4 regions of the Pseudoalteromonas sp. Isolate6 genome follow, and region 3 is predicted to be linked to each of the others. Evidence: predicted binding sites of a transcription regulator. Region 3 holds the regulator's gene; each other region holds the start of a gene.
What was found. Region 3 encodes sigma-54, which starts transcription at its own class of promoters, with help from an activator protein. Its sites were predicted from a motif close to GTTGGCACGNNNNTNGNNT; they were not measured.
Positions count from the first base shown of each region.

Region 1: a site for sigma-54 is predicted at 2,344-2,362, ahead of L1D50_RS15380 (DUF2726 domain-containing protein). Genes of this name have one in related genera too.
Region 2: a site for sigma-54 is predicted at 1,925-1,943, ahead of glnA (glutamate--ammonia ligase). Genes of this name have one in related genera too.
Region 4: a site for sigma-54 is predicted at 2,553-2,571, ahead of L1D50_RS06080 (DUF3192 domain-containing protein). Genes of this name have one in related genera too.

Region 1 covers NZ_JAKEVK010000122.1:8,857-13,228, forward strand. Annotated here, with positions in the region: gene L1D50_RS15370 (cobalamin biosynthesis protein) at 1-897, opposite strand, end outside; gene mtnN (5'-methylthioadenosine/S-adenosylhomocysteine nucleosidase) at 897-1,604, opposite strand; gene L1D50_RS15380 (DUF2726 domain-containing protein) at 1,713-2,303, opposite strand; gene L1D50_RS15385 (aminotransferase class V-fold PLP-dependent enzyme) at 2,514-4,372, opposite strand, start outside.
Region 2 covers NZ_JAKEVK010000011.1:30,658-35,029, reverse strand. Annotated here, with positions in the region: gene L1D50_RS02945 (DUF4124 domain-containing protein) at 1-193, opposite strand, end outside; gene glnA (glutamate--ammonia ligase) at 460-1,866, opposite strand; gene L1D50_RS02935 (hypothetical protein) at 2,293-2,775, opposite strand; gene L1D50_RS02930 (ABC transporter ATP-binding protein) at 2,802-3,524, opposite strand; gene L1D50_RS02925 (HlyD family efflux transporter periplasmic adaptor subunit) at 3,548-4,372, opposite strand, start outside.
Region 3 covers NZ_JAKEVK010000017.1:14,005-18,376, reverse strand. Annotated here, with positions in the region: gene L1D50_RS04160 (HPr family phosphocarrier protein) at 65-334, opposite strand; gene rapZ (RNase adapter RapZ) at 335-1,201, opposite strand; gene ptsN (PTS IIA-like nitrogen regulatory protein PtsN) at 1,194-1,652, opposite strand; gene hpf (ribosome hibernation promoting factor) at 1,654-1,941, opposite strand; gene L1D50_RS04140 (RNA polymerase factor sigma-54) at 1,971-3,470, opposite strand; gene lptB (LPS export ABC transporter ATP-binding protein) at 3,517-4,242, opposite strand; gene lptA (lipopolysaccharide transport periplasmic protein LptA) at 4,242-4,372, opposite strand, start outside.
Region 4 covers NZ_JAKEVK010000026.1:31,044-35,415, reverse strand. Annotated here, with positions in the region: gene L1D50_RS06095 (SO_0444 family Cu/Zn efflux transporter) at 1-1,013, opposite strand, end outside; gene zntR (Zn(2+)-responsive transcriptional regulator) at 1,006-1,413, opposite strand; gene L1D50_RS06085 (D-2-hydroxyacid dehydrogenase) at 1,505-2,452, shown strand; gene L1D50_RS06080 (DUF3192 domain-containing protein) at 2,650-3,030, shown strand; gene L1D50_RS06075 (hypothetical protein) at 3,152-3,541, opposite strand; gene L1D50_RS06070 (diguanylate cyclase) at 3,681-4,372, opposite strand, start outside.

The DNA of each region.
Region 1 (4,372 bases), on a different contig from region 3:
TAGCCAGCGCATTTGATTGAGTAGTCCAAGCAAATGCTGAATATGTTCAGCAGAGGGCTGCGCTTTTGCACCCACCCGCATCACATCATAACGTTCGCCAAAATAAAAACGTGGCCCTGCGAGCTGCGTATGTAAATTTGCGGCAAAAAAGCTCAGTGCCCATCCCGTATTTGTTTGGCTAAAGTGACGGCCGTAGTATTTAATGTAGTGCCAAGTTTGCTTCGGTCTAAGTAGCAACGAAAAGCAGGTAATTAACAACCGAATAGGCATAAACTCTATAAGCCAAATTACGCGGGAAAGGCTTGCCATAAAACGGGTTGAGGGGGGCATTACTTGCCGCCATGCATGGTCGCATAGCAGTAATAGCTTATAAAATAGCGCGAGATAGGGGCCTGCTGCTAGATACAGTACAGCAATGACAAAAAAATGGCGCAGGGTATTTAATGCGGTGCTATCTATGGCGGCTTTACAAATACCAAGCTCTGTTAGCTTCTCGACATCTCTTGCTACCATTCCTTGCAACACCGCTCTTGCGGTTACTTTTTGCTTTGATTTTATCAGCGCGGAAATACGCTTAGCACGGCTTTCATGGCTAATATCTAAGCATAAAAACAACACCAGCCCACCGAGCCAATTAGGATAAAAAGCAAAGCTAATAATCGCATAAGTTAATACGGTGATGGTTAATATAGGGAGGAAGAATCCCAGTGTGCCTGATAATAGTTGATAACTAGAAGCCGCTTTGGGGCGATAAACTCTTTCGGCAATGGCTTTAAAAACAAGGCTAAGAATAAGATTAGGGTGATAAAGTGTTGATAACCTTACCCCTAGGCTGGCAAAAATCGCCAGTAAGAAGATGATCAGGCCCTCATGGGCCTGAAGCAAGCTGTCGAGCACTAAAGCGTAACCTTATCCAGCTTATTAAGTAGTGCCATCACCATTTTAGAAGAGTTAACCGAAGCGACTTCTAGATACTCCTCGAATGATTGCGGTGATTCTTTGCCGGCGATATCAGATAGCGAGCGGATCACAACAAATGGCGTGTTTAAAGAATGACAAGCCTGCGCAATTGCTGCGCCTTCCATTTCTACTGCTAACATAGTAGGGAAGTCTGCACGCGCCTTGTCGATGCGTACCGGATCGCACATAAATGAGTCACCCGTACAGATCAAGCCAACCATAGTTTGAATGCCTTCAAGTTCATGTACGCTTTGCTCTGCTGCCTCAACTAATTTTGCATGCGAAGTGAACGCAGCAGGCATTTGTGGAACTTGACCAATTTCATAGCCAAATGCAGTAACATCAACATCGTGATGACGTACTTCATTTGAAATAACCACATCGCCGACGTTTAGTGAAGGCTCAAAACCACCAGCAGAACCCGTGTTGATCACGCAATCAGGCGCAAAGTTGTCGATAAGCAAAGTTGTCGCAACCGTCGCTGCCACTTTACCAATGCCAGACTGTACAAGCGTTACGTCAAGACCAGCCAGTTTGCCGGTGTAAAAAGTAAAGCCACCTTTGGTCAATGTTTGCGGGTTTTCCATGGTGTTACGCAAAATGGTAACTTCTTGCTCCATTGCGCCGATAATGCCTACTTTCATCAAAAGATTCCTAATTTGTGGTGGGGAACGCCCCAGTGTCAAAATTGCTTTTATTATACGAAAGGGGTTTTGATAGGTAAAACAAAAAACGGGCTGACGCCCGTTTTGCTAGATTTCTGCCAACTGAGTTGACTGTGCTTTTGCCTGTGAAGGTGACAGTACCGCAGGTTTGTAGGTGCGGTTTCTGGTTTTCTTTGGCATCTCCACTTTTTGGCCAAGCTTGAATAGGATTGCCGCACGAACCTCAGCACTTTGGTAGCCACTTTTGATTTTCATGCGAATGTGTGGAATACCCGCAGATTCCAGAGCGCCACTGACAAACCAATCTTTTTGTGCTTTATGGCCGTTTTTATTGGCGTTGTTAACTAAATCAACAGCGGCAACAATTTTCAGTGTCTCTTTATCTACCAAGACATAATCCAGCTGTTTGTTCTTAGCTTTAGTTACCGCGGCACGACGTGCTTTTGGAGAGATCCCCGGTTTGCACTCAATCACATCAATGAGTTTAATGCGGCTTACGATTTTATATCTATCGCCAACAGCACGTTCCAATAAATGTAGAAACGATGCTTCAACGGTAGTAAAAACTGATTCTTTACGATTAAACGGATAAGGATTGCCACCCACATCGGTGTACTTAGAAGCGACAATGGAAGCAACGACCACTAGAGCCAAAATAGCAAGCAACGCAAATTCCATACAAAACTCCAAATCAAAAAAATGACATCTGTGATTTTATAAGCAATAGCTGTGCCAAAAGAGTGCTTGAATTAGTGGGTAGTTAACATTAAATCGGTTAATAAGTATTTGGGATAGGGAGAGAAAAATAAAGTGCTTTAAGTTGTTTATACTAGGCAGCGATATCTTACAGGAGGGCTGCCTAGTACTGGATAATGGTATTAGCTCGCGTTATTTGTCTTCTTTCAGCACGTAGATCTCACCATCAAAACTACCTTGAATGGTCAATCCTTGCCCTGCCAGTTCCTTGAGATATTCAATATGCTCTTGGGTAATATGTTGACCCGGCACCAAAAGCGGAATACCCGGAGGATACGGGGTGACTAAACCTGCACAAATACGGTTGTTGCTCTTGCTAATAGGCACAGATTCACGCTCGCCGTAGAAGGCATCGCTAGGAATACAAGCAAGGTCAATTGCGGGTAAATTCTCAGGCAAGCGCGAGCGTCGCGTTGACTTCGATAGTTTTACCTTGCCGCCATCAAGCTTCTTTAAGGCATTGTATAAGCGAATGATCTTTGAGCGTGTACCACCCAAGGTTAGTAAGACTAAGATAGTACTGTGGGTGTATTTCTCAATCTCCAGCCCAATTTCGTCCAGCAGAAACTTATGAATATCCTTTAATGAGTATGGAAGTTCACTAATATCGATGAGGATTTTAAGTGGATCATGACCCATATTATCGCCACTAAAATGTGGGAATATGTTCATAAAATCTTGCTTATCAAGCACTTTAATATGTTTGAGCGAGGACATCTGCTGTTTAAACTCTGCAACATGGTTCAGCAGCGCATTGAGTAACTTATAGCCTTCCATCTCCAACTGCTTTTGGCACACATCCAAAGACGCAATAAGCTGGTATTTGGGCGAGGTGCTGGCGTAGATACTGTAAATCTCACGGAAAAAATCAGCATCAAAATCAGGGTCGTTAATATGGATATAAGACGCCTGCGAAAATGCCGATACGACTTTATGCGCCGAATGAGTGACATAATCTGCACCTGCATGAATGGCGGAATAATGGCGCAAGCTAGGGTGAAATAGCGAGTAAGCAAACCAAGCTTCATCAATAAAGACTTTGATGCCATGCTGATGGGCAAATTCTACGACTTGTTTCAGGTCGCTCAGCAAACCATCATAGGTACAGCCTGTGAGCACCAGTAGTTTTGCATCGGTATTTTGTTCTATCGCTTGCTTGATATCAGCCAGTGAGGGCGGTGCGAATATGCCATATTTTGGATTTAAAATACTCGATAAATAGATAGGGAAACTGGCCGATTGCAAAATGCCGTAGTGCACTGACTTATGACAGTTGCGGTCGATGATCACCTTATCGCCTTTGCGAAGTAGGGTTTGCAAAATGATTTTATTCGAGGTGGACGATCCATTAGTTACAAAGTAGGTGCGTTTAACCTCAAACGTTGCCGCTGCAGATTCCTGAGCGCGGCCAATGGTATTGGTGCTGTCTGACAGTGAACCTAGCGAATCAACCGATACAGACAAGTCTCCGACAAATACATTACGGCCATAGAATTGATAAAAATCTTTGATATAAGGAGAGTTTCTAAAGCTCGAACCGCCGCTGTGACCCGGAGTATGCCAGGAGTCGTTCGCTTCGCCGACATAACTGCGATACGCGGTCCAAAATGGCGTCTCGGCTCTGTCATCAAAGTCATTGATCATATATCCCAAAATGGCTTCAGGGTCTGAGATAACTTCATCTTTAAAGAAGAAAGATTCGATTTCCTCGGATTCGTTGACTATCTCAAGCCCTTTAGTGTCATCGCCAATAACGTAAACCGGTAATTCTAGACGAATACATTTTAATTGCTCGATAAAGCGACTATAGGTTTGCTCGCCACTTTTGTTGTGCACATCCCAACTCAGCACGACAGCTTGAATATCACCATCTTCAGTGACATGCTCCAAGGCTTTTGAAAGTTCGAGGCATTCAATAATATCGATTTGAACATCCTCTCGCTCAAAATTAGGGATCGTTTTTGATAGATTGCTCGAGAGCGCTTGTAATA
Region 2 (4,372 bases), on a different contig from region 3:
CTTGCTCGAGGATTTGGGTATCAACACTTGGCATGGTTAAGGCGTTAGCGTTAAGTTTGACTTCTTTTGATCCAAGTCGTGGGACATCCGAATAAACCCAATGGCCATTTTTGTCTTTCCAGCGATAGATTTTTGGATTGGATTCTGCTGCAGCATCAATGCTTGTTAGGGCTAGCGTCATGCTAACCGACATTATAAGAAACCACTGACGCACCACAACTCTCCACAGTAAACCACTGTTCATACTTTAGTATAGAGCAGCTGGAATTGCGAGTTACAAATGAATAATTCCCATAATGATAACATAAAATGGACTTTATTTAAGTTTTTGAATTTCATCAAAAAAGCCCGTAATTACGGGCTTGAGAACACATATGATTAAGAGTGCCAGAAACGCATAACGAGTTTTGGCTCTACAAGCTCAATACCGCAGCACTGAGCGCAGTAGTTGGATAGCGATTAAACGCTGTAATACATTTCGAACTCAACTGGGTGAGTTGTCATGTTTAATTTTTCAACTTCTTTCGACTTAAGTGCGATATATGCATCGATTAGGTCATCAGTGAATACGCCACCTTGAGTTAAGAACTCACGGTCAGCATCTAGAGAAGCAAGCGCTTCATCAAGTGATGCAGCAACCGTTGGGATTTCTGCTGCTTCTTCTGCTGGTAGGTCGTACAAATCTTTATCCATTGCATCACCAGGGTGGATCTTGTTGCGGATACCGTCAAGACCTGCCATCAACTGCGCTGCGAAAGCTAGGTATGGGTTAGCCGCAGGATCTGGGAAGCGTACTTCGATACGACGACCTTTCTCTGATGGGATCACAGGGATTCGGATTGATGCTGAGCGGTTACGTGCTGAGTATGCAAGCATAACTGGCGCTTCAAACCCTGGTACTAGACGCTTATAAGAGTTTGTTGCTGGGTTAGTGAATGCATTGATTGCTTTAGCATGCTTAATGATACCACCAATGTAGTAAAGCGCTTCTTCAGATAGACCGCCGTACTTGTCGCCTGCGAAGATGTTTTTGCCGTCTTTAGCAAGTGATTGGTGGCAGTGCATACCTGAGCCGTTATCACCAACGATTGGCTTAGGCATAAAGGTTGCTGTTTTACCGTATAGGTGCGCCATGTTGTGGATAACGTACTTCATCTCTTGGATTTCGTCTGCTTTAGTTACCATAGTATTAAAGCGAGTCGCAATCTCATTTTGACCAGCAGTTGCTACTTCGTGGTGGTGTGCTTCAACAACGTGGCCCATCTCTTCAAGTACTAAACAAGTAGCTGCACGCCAATCATTAGACGAATCTACCGGTGCTACTGGGAAGTAACCACCTTTTACGCCAGGACGGTGACCTGTGTTACCACCTTCGTAGTCTTTGTCTGAATTCCAAGACGCTTCTTCTGAATCGATTTTGTACATTGAACCAGACATATCAGTTTTGTACTTAACATCGTCAAACAAGAAAAACTCTGGCTCTGGACCGAATAATACGGTGTCTGCAATACCCGTTAAACGCATGAACTCTTCAGCGCGTTTAGCTACTGAACGTGGGTCACGCTCGTAGCCTTGGTGTGTGTTTGGTTCAACTACGTCACAACGAACGATAAGTGTTGTTTCTTCTGCGAATGGGTCTAGCTTGACACTTTCTGCGTCAGGCATAAGTACCATGTCGGATTCGTTGATGCCTTTCCAACCAGCGATAGATGAGCCGTCAAACATTTTGCCGTCTTCAAAGAAGTCTTCATCGGCTTGATGATGTGGGATCGATACGTGTTGTTCTTTACCTTTTGTATCTGTGAAACGTAAATCGACAAATTTTACGTCGTGCTCTTTAATAAAATCTAAAACCGATTGTGACATGTGTCCTCCGACTCGTTGGGTTATTTTTTGCTGCAATGTACTGCAATTGCACACAAGTAAGCTTGATCTGTGCCATATTTTTAAGTTTTTGATAAATATTGATTTTTAACTTTTGGGAAATTTAAGGATTAGCTTGTTGCACTAATTTGGTGCGTAAATGTTTCATGATGGTGCGCAATATTGGTGCAAGCAATTCCCTGTGATAGTCACTTTATCTTCGAGTAAGTGTTTGGAGTATTGGTATAGATTATGAAGCGCAACAAAGCAAAAATTAATTTAATTCGATAGCTGGGATCAGGGGTCGTGTTTTAATAAAAAAAGCAAGGCGCCTTGAGGGAGGCGCCCTGCCTTCAGGGAGTTAATTTTATCGAAGCTAGTTACTTCTCAGCGAGTATAATGCGGGCTTAGTAACAACCCCGCTGGCGGCTAATATTTTTGCCAAGCTTGATAGGACAATACCGCGACTGGCTGCATTGAATTAAGGCCTTCGTCTGCGCTCGGTCCACGACCTAAGTGAAAAGTAAATCCTAGCATCGGCATAAATTCAGGGGTGATGTAAGTGGTATTGACTTGTGGCGTTTCAACTTTACTTCTAATCACCTCTTCGGAATAGCCAAATAGGGCGGTTTGCGACTCCGGCGTTTTTTCATTTTCATAGATCTCAAGCAGCATAGGTATCGGAGTGAAATCATCAAACTCCACCCTATCCTTGATATAGTGCACTGCTTTTGAAACGTAAAGCTGCTCTGCATTGGGGTAAGGCAACGGCGCAGAGAGAATAGTAAAGTTTAAATTAAACATCGCCACGAGCGTACCTAGTGTGAGTGCTAGCGTAGAGATAATCGTGATGGTAAATACTTTTACTTTACTCAGAGAGTACAGACTGGCACTCATGTCTTTGACAAGCATATTACTTTCCTCGTTTCCATCATGGACTAGAACGTGTCAACGACTGCGTTGGCGTTAGTGTGTGATTGAGGGGCTAGTATTTTGCCATCTAGAAGGTGTAGTTTGCGTGTCGCCATATCGGCATATCTAGGGTCGTGCGTCACCATACATAATGTCGTCCCTTCTAGGTTTAGCGTTTTCAACATGTCCATAACGGCATCACCATTTTTTGAGTCAAGGTTACCTGTAGGTTCGTCAACAAGCAGTAATGCGGGGTTACCGACGAGTGCGCGGGCAATAGCAATCCTTTGCTGTTGCCCACCTGAAAGCTGGTTTGGGCGATGTTTTGCGCGGTGTGCCATATCTACTTTTGTCAGACAGCTCATTACTGCGTGATCAATATCGGCATTGCTCATTGGGTTTTTACGATAACGTAATGGCAGCGCGATATTATCGTATACTGTCAGCTCATCAATTAAGTTAAATGACTGAAAGATAAAGCCAATTTTTTCGTTTCGAATATGTGCAGCCGCCGCTAAAGTTAATTGGCTAACCTCAAGATCTTCAATTTTATAGCTACCATCTGTTGGCATGTCTAACAGGCCAAGTATTGACAGCAGGGTAGATTTACCGCATCCAGAAGGGCCACAAATTGACACGAAATCGCCCTTATATATTTCCAAGTCAATCCCACGCAATGCGTGAGTTTCCATTTCTTCGGTACTAAAAACTTTGGTGATCCCTGACATGGTTAAAATAGTTTCTTTCATAATCGTATCCTAATGATGATTTATTATTGAATGATCCGTACTTGTTTAGCGTTTTTATAAGTACTTGTATCAGAGAGTATGATTTGCTGATTTGGGGTGACACCGCTTTCAATTTGCAAAAATTTGCCTGCATCAATACCAAATGACACTAACTGAGGGGTTGCGATGTCATTGTTTAACACAAAGAGCGTTTGCTGGCTGTGTGATTGGGTGTTACTTGGACGCTCAACATACAGTGCGTTCTTCAACTGATGTGTGCTAATTTGCGCATCTACGTTAAGTTCAGGACGCGCAGAATCTGGAACGCCATTGACAAAAGTGAGCTCGACTTCAATGGTGCCCTCTTGTACTTGCGGGCTGATCCTTGTGACTTTTGCAGGGACTTGTTCGCGGCGTGTATTGACCATAGCAAATTGACCTACCAGAATTTGTTCTGCTTTAGACTGAGATACTCTAACCAGTGCTTGAAGGTCGTTGGTACTGCCAACTTGAGCAAGTTCTTGGCCGGCTACAACACTTTGTCCAAGTTCAACTGCGAGCCGTTGCAACACACCTTCTGTACCTGCTCGGACTGTTAGTTTCGCTTCTCTTTCTTTTAACCGGGCGAAAAGAGACTGAGCTTGGTTGATCAGTTCTTGCGAGATGGTTAAATCTTCTGAATGTAATAGCTTTAGCTGTTCTATACGTGTTTGCTGTAGTTGTACTCTTTCTGACAGCTGCTGTTCTTCAAGCTCTGCGGTTTTTACATCAATGGCGGGAACAACACCTTGGTCTCTGAGTGTTTGCTGAGCTTCTCGGCGCATGACTAACGATTGATGCTCACTGGTAAGTTCGGCAAGGGTGGCGAC
Region 3 (4,372 bases):
GGTTACGGAGGAGGGGGAGATTAGCAGGGAGTAAATGAATCAGGCCTTATTGTTTTACCGGCGGTTATTCGGATTCATTAAACTTATTTTCTATCAGTCCACCAATGGCATCTAATGCATATTGAGCATCAGGGCCTTCGCAGACAACTCGTACCTCTTTGCCTTGGCTACTTTCAAGTAACAGCAGTGCTAGAACGCTATCAGCAGCTGCGCTTTTGTCTCCTTGATATAAGGTCACTTCGGCATCAAATTGGGTAGCTAATTGAGCAAGAACCGTCGCAGCTCGGGCATGCAGACCTAGCTTGTTCTGGATTAAAAACGTATCTTCTAACATTTAACCCTCTTGCTCACGATGACGAATTTTGACGTTAGGGTGGGTTTTAGCAAAACGCTCGCCTATGGTTTGTGCGAGGTATACCGAACGGTGCTGCCCTCCAGTGCATCCTATTGCGATTGTTAGATAGCTGCGATTGTTACGTTCTAAGTGTGGTAACCAAGTTTGTACAAAGGTTTGAATTTGCCAAGTAAACTTTTGCACTATGCTGTGACTCGACAAATAGTCTTTGACTGGCTGATCTAGGCCCGTGAGCGGCTTAAGCTCAGGTTCCCAATGTGGATTGGGTAAAAAGCGCGCATCAAAAACGTAATCCGCTTGTTTTGGAATACCGTGTTTAAAGCCGAAAGATTCAAAGGTAATAATGAGTTGTTTGTCTTTTTTACCTAAGATTTTTTCGCGAATATCTTCAGCAAGTTGATGAACGCTCAGGCCTGTAGTATCAATGAGGAAGTCGGCGCGAGTGATCAATACATCTAATAATTCTCGTTCTTTCTTAATTGCAACATCTAATGGGAGGTTATGCAGTGAAAGCGGGTGCAAACGGCGTGTTTCTGAGAAACGTTTTATCAGGGTTTGATCGTCACTGTCTAAATAAAACAGGGTAGGTTTGGCGAAGCCTGGTAAGTACTCAAGAATGTCATTAAACTCGTCTTGTTCTTTAGGCAAGTTTCTAACATCAATGCTCACTGCAATTTTATTATAATTGTCGGAAACACTACGGACTAAAGAGGGCAGTAAGTTGACTGGAATATTATCTACACAATAGTAGCCCAAATCTTCCAATACTCGAAGCGCTACAGATTTACCAGAGCCAGATCGGCCACTGATAATGATAAGCTCGAGTCCTTTTTCTTCATCACTCATCAAATTCACCTTGGATCACTGCATATAACTCATCATCACTTTTTGCTTGCCTAAGCATTTTGCAAAAAGACTTGTCTTGGAGTGTATCAGCAATCGCCGCTAAGGTCTTCAGGTGCTGTTGATTATCACCTTCAGGTACGATGAATGCGACAAAAATATCGACCGGCTGCTTATCTATGGCTTCAAACTGGATCCCTTGCTCACTGACAAGTACCATTGCAAGGATTTTATCTAACCCTTCAAGTCGTCCATGAGGAATAGCAATGCCTTTACCAATCCCAGTGCTACCTAATTTCTCTCGCGCCATTAAAGCGTCCAAGATAGCATGCTGACTGGTATTTGGAATTTGACTATGAGCCAGTTCGCTGATGTATTCTAAAATACGTTTTTTGCTATTAAAAAGGACCGCAGCTTTACTGCAGTCCTTGTTCACTAATTCACTTAATTTCATCTTAGTGTCGAGTGAGCTTCTCTTTGTGTTTAATAACTTGACGATCTAGCTTGTTGATAAGGCCATCAATTGCGGCATACATATCTTGATGCTCTGTTGATGCAAATAGTTCGCCGCCGTTTACGTGTAATGTTGCTTCTGCTTTTTGTACTAGCTTCTCGACATCTAGGATCACATGCACGTTATTGATATGATCAAAGTGCCTTTCTAGCTTCGCAAACTTGTTGGTGACATAGTCTCTTAATGAGTCAGTAATTTCTACATGGCGACCAGTTAGATTTAGTTGCATAAGCATTTTTCCTTCTTGGGTTTTACGTCTTATATCAAACTTTTACGCTGATTTGACGGTGGAATGGCCAGGGATTCACGATATTTTGCAATCGTGCGTCTCGCTACCTTAATTCCTTGCTCAGCTAAGATATCTGCAATTTTGCTGTCACTCAATGGCTTCGCGGTATTTTCTGCAGCTATCAGCTTTTTGATAAGTGCCCTAATTGCTGTGGAAGAGCACTCACCTCCATTTTCTGTACTTACATGGCTAGAGAAGAAATACTTCAGCTCAAATATTCCCCGAGGTGTATGCATATATTTTTGTGTTGTCACACGGGAAATTGTGGACTCATGCATCTCAACCATTTCAGCAACATCATTTAGCACCATAGGGCGCATTGCTTCGGGGCCATGTTCAAAGAATGCCTGTTGTTGTTGCACAATGCAATTGGTAACTTTTAATAAAGTATCATTTCGGCTTTCTAAGCTTTTAATAAACCATTTTGCTTCTTGTAAATGAGAGCGAATAAACTGACTATCCGTACTGGATTTCGCCGTTCTAGACATCGCAGCGTAGTGATCGTTTACTCTTATTTTAGGCATAGCATCAGGGTTTAGCTCTACGACCCAACGACCTTTTACTTTTTTCACCGATACATCAGGGATCACATACTCAGGTTCTTCATGAATAATGCTTGCCGCAGGCTTTGGGTTAAGACTATGAATTAGCGTCATCACCTCTTTGAGATCGGCTTCTTTAAGGCGCGTTTTCTTAGCCAAAGTTCGATAGTCACGGCTGGCAAGCAAATCAATATGCTCTGTCAGGATCATTTTCGTTTCGGCAATCCATGGCGTATCTGGGGCGAATTGGTTTAGCTGAATACATAAGCATTCTTGTAAACTACGCGCAGCGATACCAACAGGGTCAAAAAGCTGAATACGTTTGAGTACGGCTTCGACTTCATCTAGCTCAATAGGCTCTTCGCTATCTTCGTCATTAATGCTCTCTAAAATGTCTTCGCAAGAGAGTGTTAAAATGCCTGACAGGTCGACCGCTTCAATAATCGCAATCGCAATAGCTCTATCTGTTGGACTAAATGGGGTCAACTCAAGTTGCCACATGAGATAATCATGGAGAGATTCAGAGGTTTCCCCTTGATAAACATTATCGTCATCAGGGAGTGGACCTGAGCTGGCGGCTGGAGCTGCGCTCATATACTCGTCCCAAGTGACATCCATGGCGAGATCATCGCTCACCGTGTCTTTGCTCATGGCGGTATCTGAGTCTATCTCATAGTCACTAACCGATGCTTCATCGCCTGAATTTTGATTATCTTCAGTGCTGCTCTTTTCTTGGCCGTGTTGGTCAGCATTTTCGCCGTCAGTATTATCACCTTCTTCCACTTCCAATAATGGATTGCTGTCTAATGCTTCTTGTATTTCCTGTTGCAGATCCAATGTACTAAGCTGCAGCAAGCGAATAGCTTGTTGCAGTTGTGGAGTCATTGTAAGTTGCTGCCCCATGCGCAGCTGTAATGATTGCCTCATGTATCTCTAACAATCCTTTTTAACAGTTATTAATACTACGTCTTAACTATAGCTTGAATTGTTCGCCTAGGTAGACATCTCTTACGGTTTGATCTGCCAAAACATGTTCTGGCGTGCCTGCAGCGATTAACTCACCATGTGAAACGATGTAGGCCTTTTCACATACGTCTAGTGTTTCTCTTACGTTGTGATCGGTGATTAATACACCGATACCGCGGTTTTTTAGGTGCTCTATGATTGTCTTTATATCTAACACCGAAATTGGATCAACACCAGCAAAAGGTTCATCTAACAGGATAAACTTGGGATTAGCGGCTAAAGCGCGAGCAATTTCTACCCGTCTTCTTTCGCCTCCCGATAATGCCATACCCTGTGAATCGCGAATATGTTGAATATTAAATTCATCTAATAACTCATTTAGCTCAGCCTCTCTTTCAACTTTAGTTAAGTCTTTTCGAGTTTCTAAAATCGCCATTAAATTTTGATAGACCGTGAGCTTTCTAAAGATTGAAGACTCTTGCGGAAGATAGCCAATGCCAAGTCGCGCGCGGCTATGCATCGGTAGTAAAGTGATGTCTTCGCCATCAATCTGAATAAAACCTTTATCGCTTGGTACTAATCCTACTATCATGTAAAAAGTAGTGGTTTTACCTGCGCCATTTGGGCCTAACAAACCTACAATACTGCCAGCTTGGACACTTAAGCCAACATTCTTGACGACTTCACGACCTTTATAACTCTTTGCTAAACCCGTTGCTTTGAGCTCGCTCATTAATTGTTACCTTCTTCCTGCGCTTTTTTATCTTTTGCGTCTTTTTTATCATCTACAGGAACAAGTATGGTTCTTACACGGGAGTCTTCTTGATCTGAGCGCTCAGCGCTGATCAATTGCTTTTCAATGT
Region 4 (4,372 bases), on a different contig from region 3:
TTAGTTGCAGGACCTGCGAGCATAAATACCAATACTGCACCGGGTGACACACCTGCCATTAATAAACCCGCAGCGATTGGAGTTGAAGCGGTCGCACAAATATACATTGGGATACTGATAAGGATCACCACTAGCATGGCGATAATACCGTCGCCCCACTGAGATAAGAAAGACTCAGGGACAAAGGTTTGTACTAACGCAGCAAAGAATAAACCAATAAGTAGCCAAACCGCGGTGTCGGACAATAATTGATTACAGCTGAACTTAACAGCTTCTACAATTTTACCAAAAACCCCTTGGTTTTCAGGTACGGGGGCTGGCTCACAACAGCTTGCCGTAGCTGATGAAGAATCGCAACAACTGGTTACGGCAGGCTCCGTAGTATCACAACAAGACATATTCGCCCCTGCTGTTGCTAATTGCGGGCCAGCAGGCGCACAGCAGCTTGCGCTTACTTTTGCGGTTTCCACTTTTGCGCTGGCGCAACAACTATCATGGCCGTGATGCTTTTCAGTAGGCTTTGGCTCTGAGTGATGATTAGCGTCACAACAGCCGCTAGTCGCGCTTGGTTTATCTGAGGTATTAGGGTGTTTTAGCGATCCAGGCTTATCGTCTTTTTCACTGCCAACGAGCAGCCCTGCTGTAATTGCGCTAACCACGGCCGCAATTGGCCTAATTACTGCCATAAAAGGACCCAGTAGCACATAGGAAACCGAGATAGAGTCTACTCCAGTTTCAGGCGTTGAGACTAAAAATGCGGTCGTCGCACTTTTTGAGCCCCCCGCTCTTCTCAGTCCCACCGCAGCAGGGATAACCCCGCAAGAGCACAGCGGCATAGGCGCCCCAATCAGCGCAGCCTTTATCGTCGTCCAAAACCCTTCTTTCCCTAAATGCTTTTGCAACAAATCTTTTGGAATAAATACATTAAGTAACCCGGCCAATATTAGGCCAAGCAGTAACCACGGGGCAGATACTAAAAATAGCTGCCAAAAATTTACTATCAGTTCATTCATCGATAGCCTCCAAGGCCGTTAAAATCGAGCAGCTCACTGCCGCTTCCTTACCGCCGCAGCATTGCTCTGCTAGCGTCGATAACGATTGTTCAAATTTTTGTAACTCAGCGATCCGCGCTCTCACTAAATCCCGTTTAGTGATAGTCAGCGTTTTCACTTCTTCGCAACTGTGCTGATGCTTTTCAAACTTTATCTTCAGCAAGTCTTGCACTTCTTTAAGGCTGAACCCCACTTCCTTCGCGCGAAGAATAAAACGCATTTGCTTTTCACTTTGCTCATCAAACAACCGATACCCGCCCTCGCTCCTTGTGCAAGGGTGTAGGAGATCGTTTGCTTCGTAATACCTTAACGTGTCAGTTGATACGTTAAGCCGCTTTGCCAGCTCACCAATCTTTACCACTTTACACTCCCAAGTCCTGAAGATTATCCTAGTCGACATCACAAGTATAAACCTTAGAGTTAACTCCAAAGTCAAGAAAAGGATAAAAATAATGCAAATAGTGGTATTAGACGCTAAAACCCTTGCAGGAACCGATCTTTCTCCCATTGCCAAGTTAGGCACATTAACGTCTTACGACACCACATCCAGTGATGAAATCATCACACGCTGTAAAAATGCAGCGGTAATCGTCACCAATAAAGTGAAGTTAAATGAAGAAATAATCGCGGCGTTACCGCAATTACGCCTGATTTGTGTTGCGGCCACAGGCGTAAACAACATCGATTTAGCAGCCGCAAAAGCCCATCAAATTACGGTCACTAATGTGGCAGGTTACTCAACTCCCTCTGTGGTGCAGCACACCTTTACTATGCTTGGTAACTTAATGACAAATATTCATCGTTATCAGCAAGACTGCCAAGCAGGACTTTGGCAACAAAGTGACATGTTTTGTCGCTTGGACTACAGCATCAACGAAATTTCGGGCAAAAATTTTGTGATCATAGGCCACGGAACATTAGGAGAAGCCGTCGCAAAAGTCGCGCAAGCATTTGGGGCTCAAGTAATTATCGCTGAACGTAGAGGTGTAACCAAGGTTAGAGCAGGACGCGTGGCTTTTGAAGAAGCACTGCGTATTGCGGATATTGTATCTATTCACTGCCCACTTACCGCTGAAACTGAAAACCTGATTGCGAGCGCTGAGTTCGCCCTACTTCCAAATCATGCTTATCTTATCAACACAGCAAGAGGCGGAATAGTCAACGAGCAAGCGTTGGTGGATGCACTAACTAACAAGCAAATAGCAGGGGCTGCTGTGGATGTCCTCACACAAGAGCCGGCACAAGCATGCAATCCACTCGTTCAATACCTAGGTGAGAACTTGCTTTTGACACCGCATACGGCATGGGCAAGTAAAGAGGCCATCGAACGTTTAGTCGGCGAAATTGCCATTAATATTGAAAGTTTTGTGGCCGGCACAACGAGAAACCAAGTGGTCTAGGTTGTTGCTTTAGTGAGTGTTCTCGCTAAATGTTAGTGAAAATCATCAACCAAGAACTGATTAAAAATCAACAACAAATTGATATTTATAGACTTTATTAGTTGGCAAAGAGTTTGCAACCCTTGTGATAATTCAAGCAAAAATAAATGGCTGTTTGCATTATTTGCTCAGCAACAAAATTAAAAAGGAAAACAACAATGAAAAAATTAATGTTAGTGGCTGCGCTTAGCTCTACTCTATTATCAGGCTGTATCGTTGCTGTATCCGACGGTGAAGTAGAGCACGGTTGGGCTTCTGAATACAATTCATCTAACTGGGAACATAAACAGCGTAAAAATCGTGAAAAGATTGCCAACCTTGAAATGGGCGCATCTTACTCATCAGTAAAAGACATGTTTGCAACCCCTGACTTTAGCGAGTTGGTGTCAAAAGGCGGCGACAACTATCAAGTGCTATACTATGCGACCAACAGCAAACACTCGGACGGCAAAGTAACAAAAGATGAGTGCACGCCATTGGTATTCAAAAACAACCAATTGATTGGCTTTGGCGACAACGCACTAAAACAAATTCAGTAAGACTTTATCGCACCAAGGACGGTGGGTAAACTCGCGTGCAGTTGTGCGGCAAGCTCCTTATTTTCCCGTCATCTTCATAAGTTAAAAACGAAACCCTGCCAAATTTTAATAAACCAGCCTATTAAGCTGAGCCGTCCTTTGATACAAGCTCATATCTATACTTCCACTCGAAATAGGCAAGCATGATGACAAACATAGCTTCACAAACAATAAAAGCAATACCAATTAGACTTGCAACGTTAAAATACTGAACAACCACTCCAACACAGACTAACGCCCAAAAAAGATTGCCGAACACCAAAAGCTGCAAACGTTTTATGCTCCTCGACTTTTGAATGGCAAGGCTAAATGAGTACCAGCCATACAACAGATTTGATACTGCGATAAAGATAATGGTTTGTTCAGGTATATGGTAGATCGCACCAATCATTGAGTGGAAAAGCAATACGATTAATCCCACGGATATGGCCGCTATGCAATCCACCCAAATTATCTTACGTTGTATGTTCATAGAATAAGCCTAACACCGCACTAAAAGGCACTAAATATCGGTTAAAGGTCTATAAAGCACGAGCATAGCCAAGCTTTATGCGGTGCACTTCTTGTTCGAATACAGATGCGCACTTGCCCCTGCATATGACTTTAGATGGTTATAATGCATTAATAAATACCGTACTTTGTTGTTTCTGTGCAACAGCAAGAGCATTATCAGCCATTTTTATTAGTTCACCAAGCTCACTGCTACAATGAGTTTCAATATGAGCCGCACCGATGCTAACGCTCACATGCGCACATATTGGAGAAGCAATGTGGGGGATTTTTAAAGCATTGACCGAGGTATGCAGTGCTTCTGCTATCTCATTAATGACGTCGATATTATGCTGAGTTAGCACCAAAGCAAAGCGAGTACCATCGAAACGGCCAATAAATAAGGAGCGCTGGGTTGCGGCTTCTTCTAGCGCTTTGGCAACCTTAAATAAACAATCATCGCCATGCATATAGCCATAGTGCTCATTAAACGTTTTAAAATAATCCACCTCAACCAGCATAACAGTAAACGCACTGCCATCGGCTTTTGCGCTCTCTAATGCTGAGTTCATGGCTTCATCTAAATACCTGCGATTGGGTAACTCTGTTAAGCCATCTATAGAGGCTAGCTTTTCTAACAGATCATTTTTCTTTTTTATCGCTAAATGATTTTTGATTCTGGCTTTCACAATCAGCGGATTAAACGGTTTGGTTATATAATCTACCGCGCCTAACTCTAAGCCTCTTGCTTCATCCTTAAAGCTCACACTACCTGAAATCACGACAACCGGAATACCGTAAGTACCCGCATCCC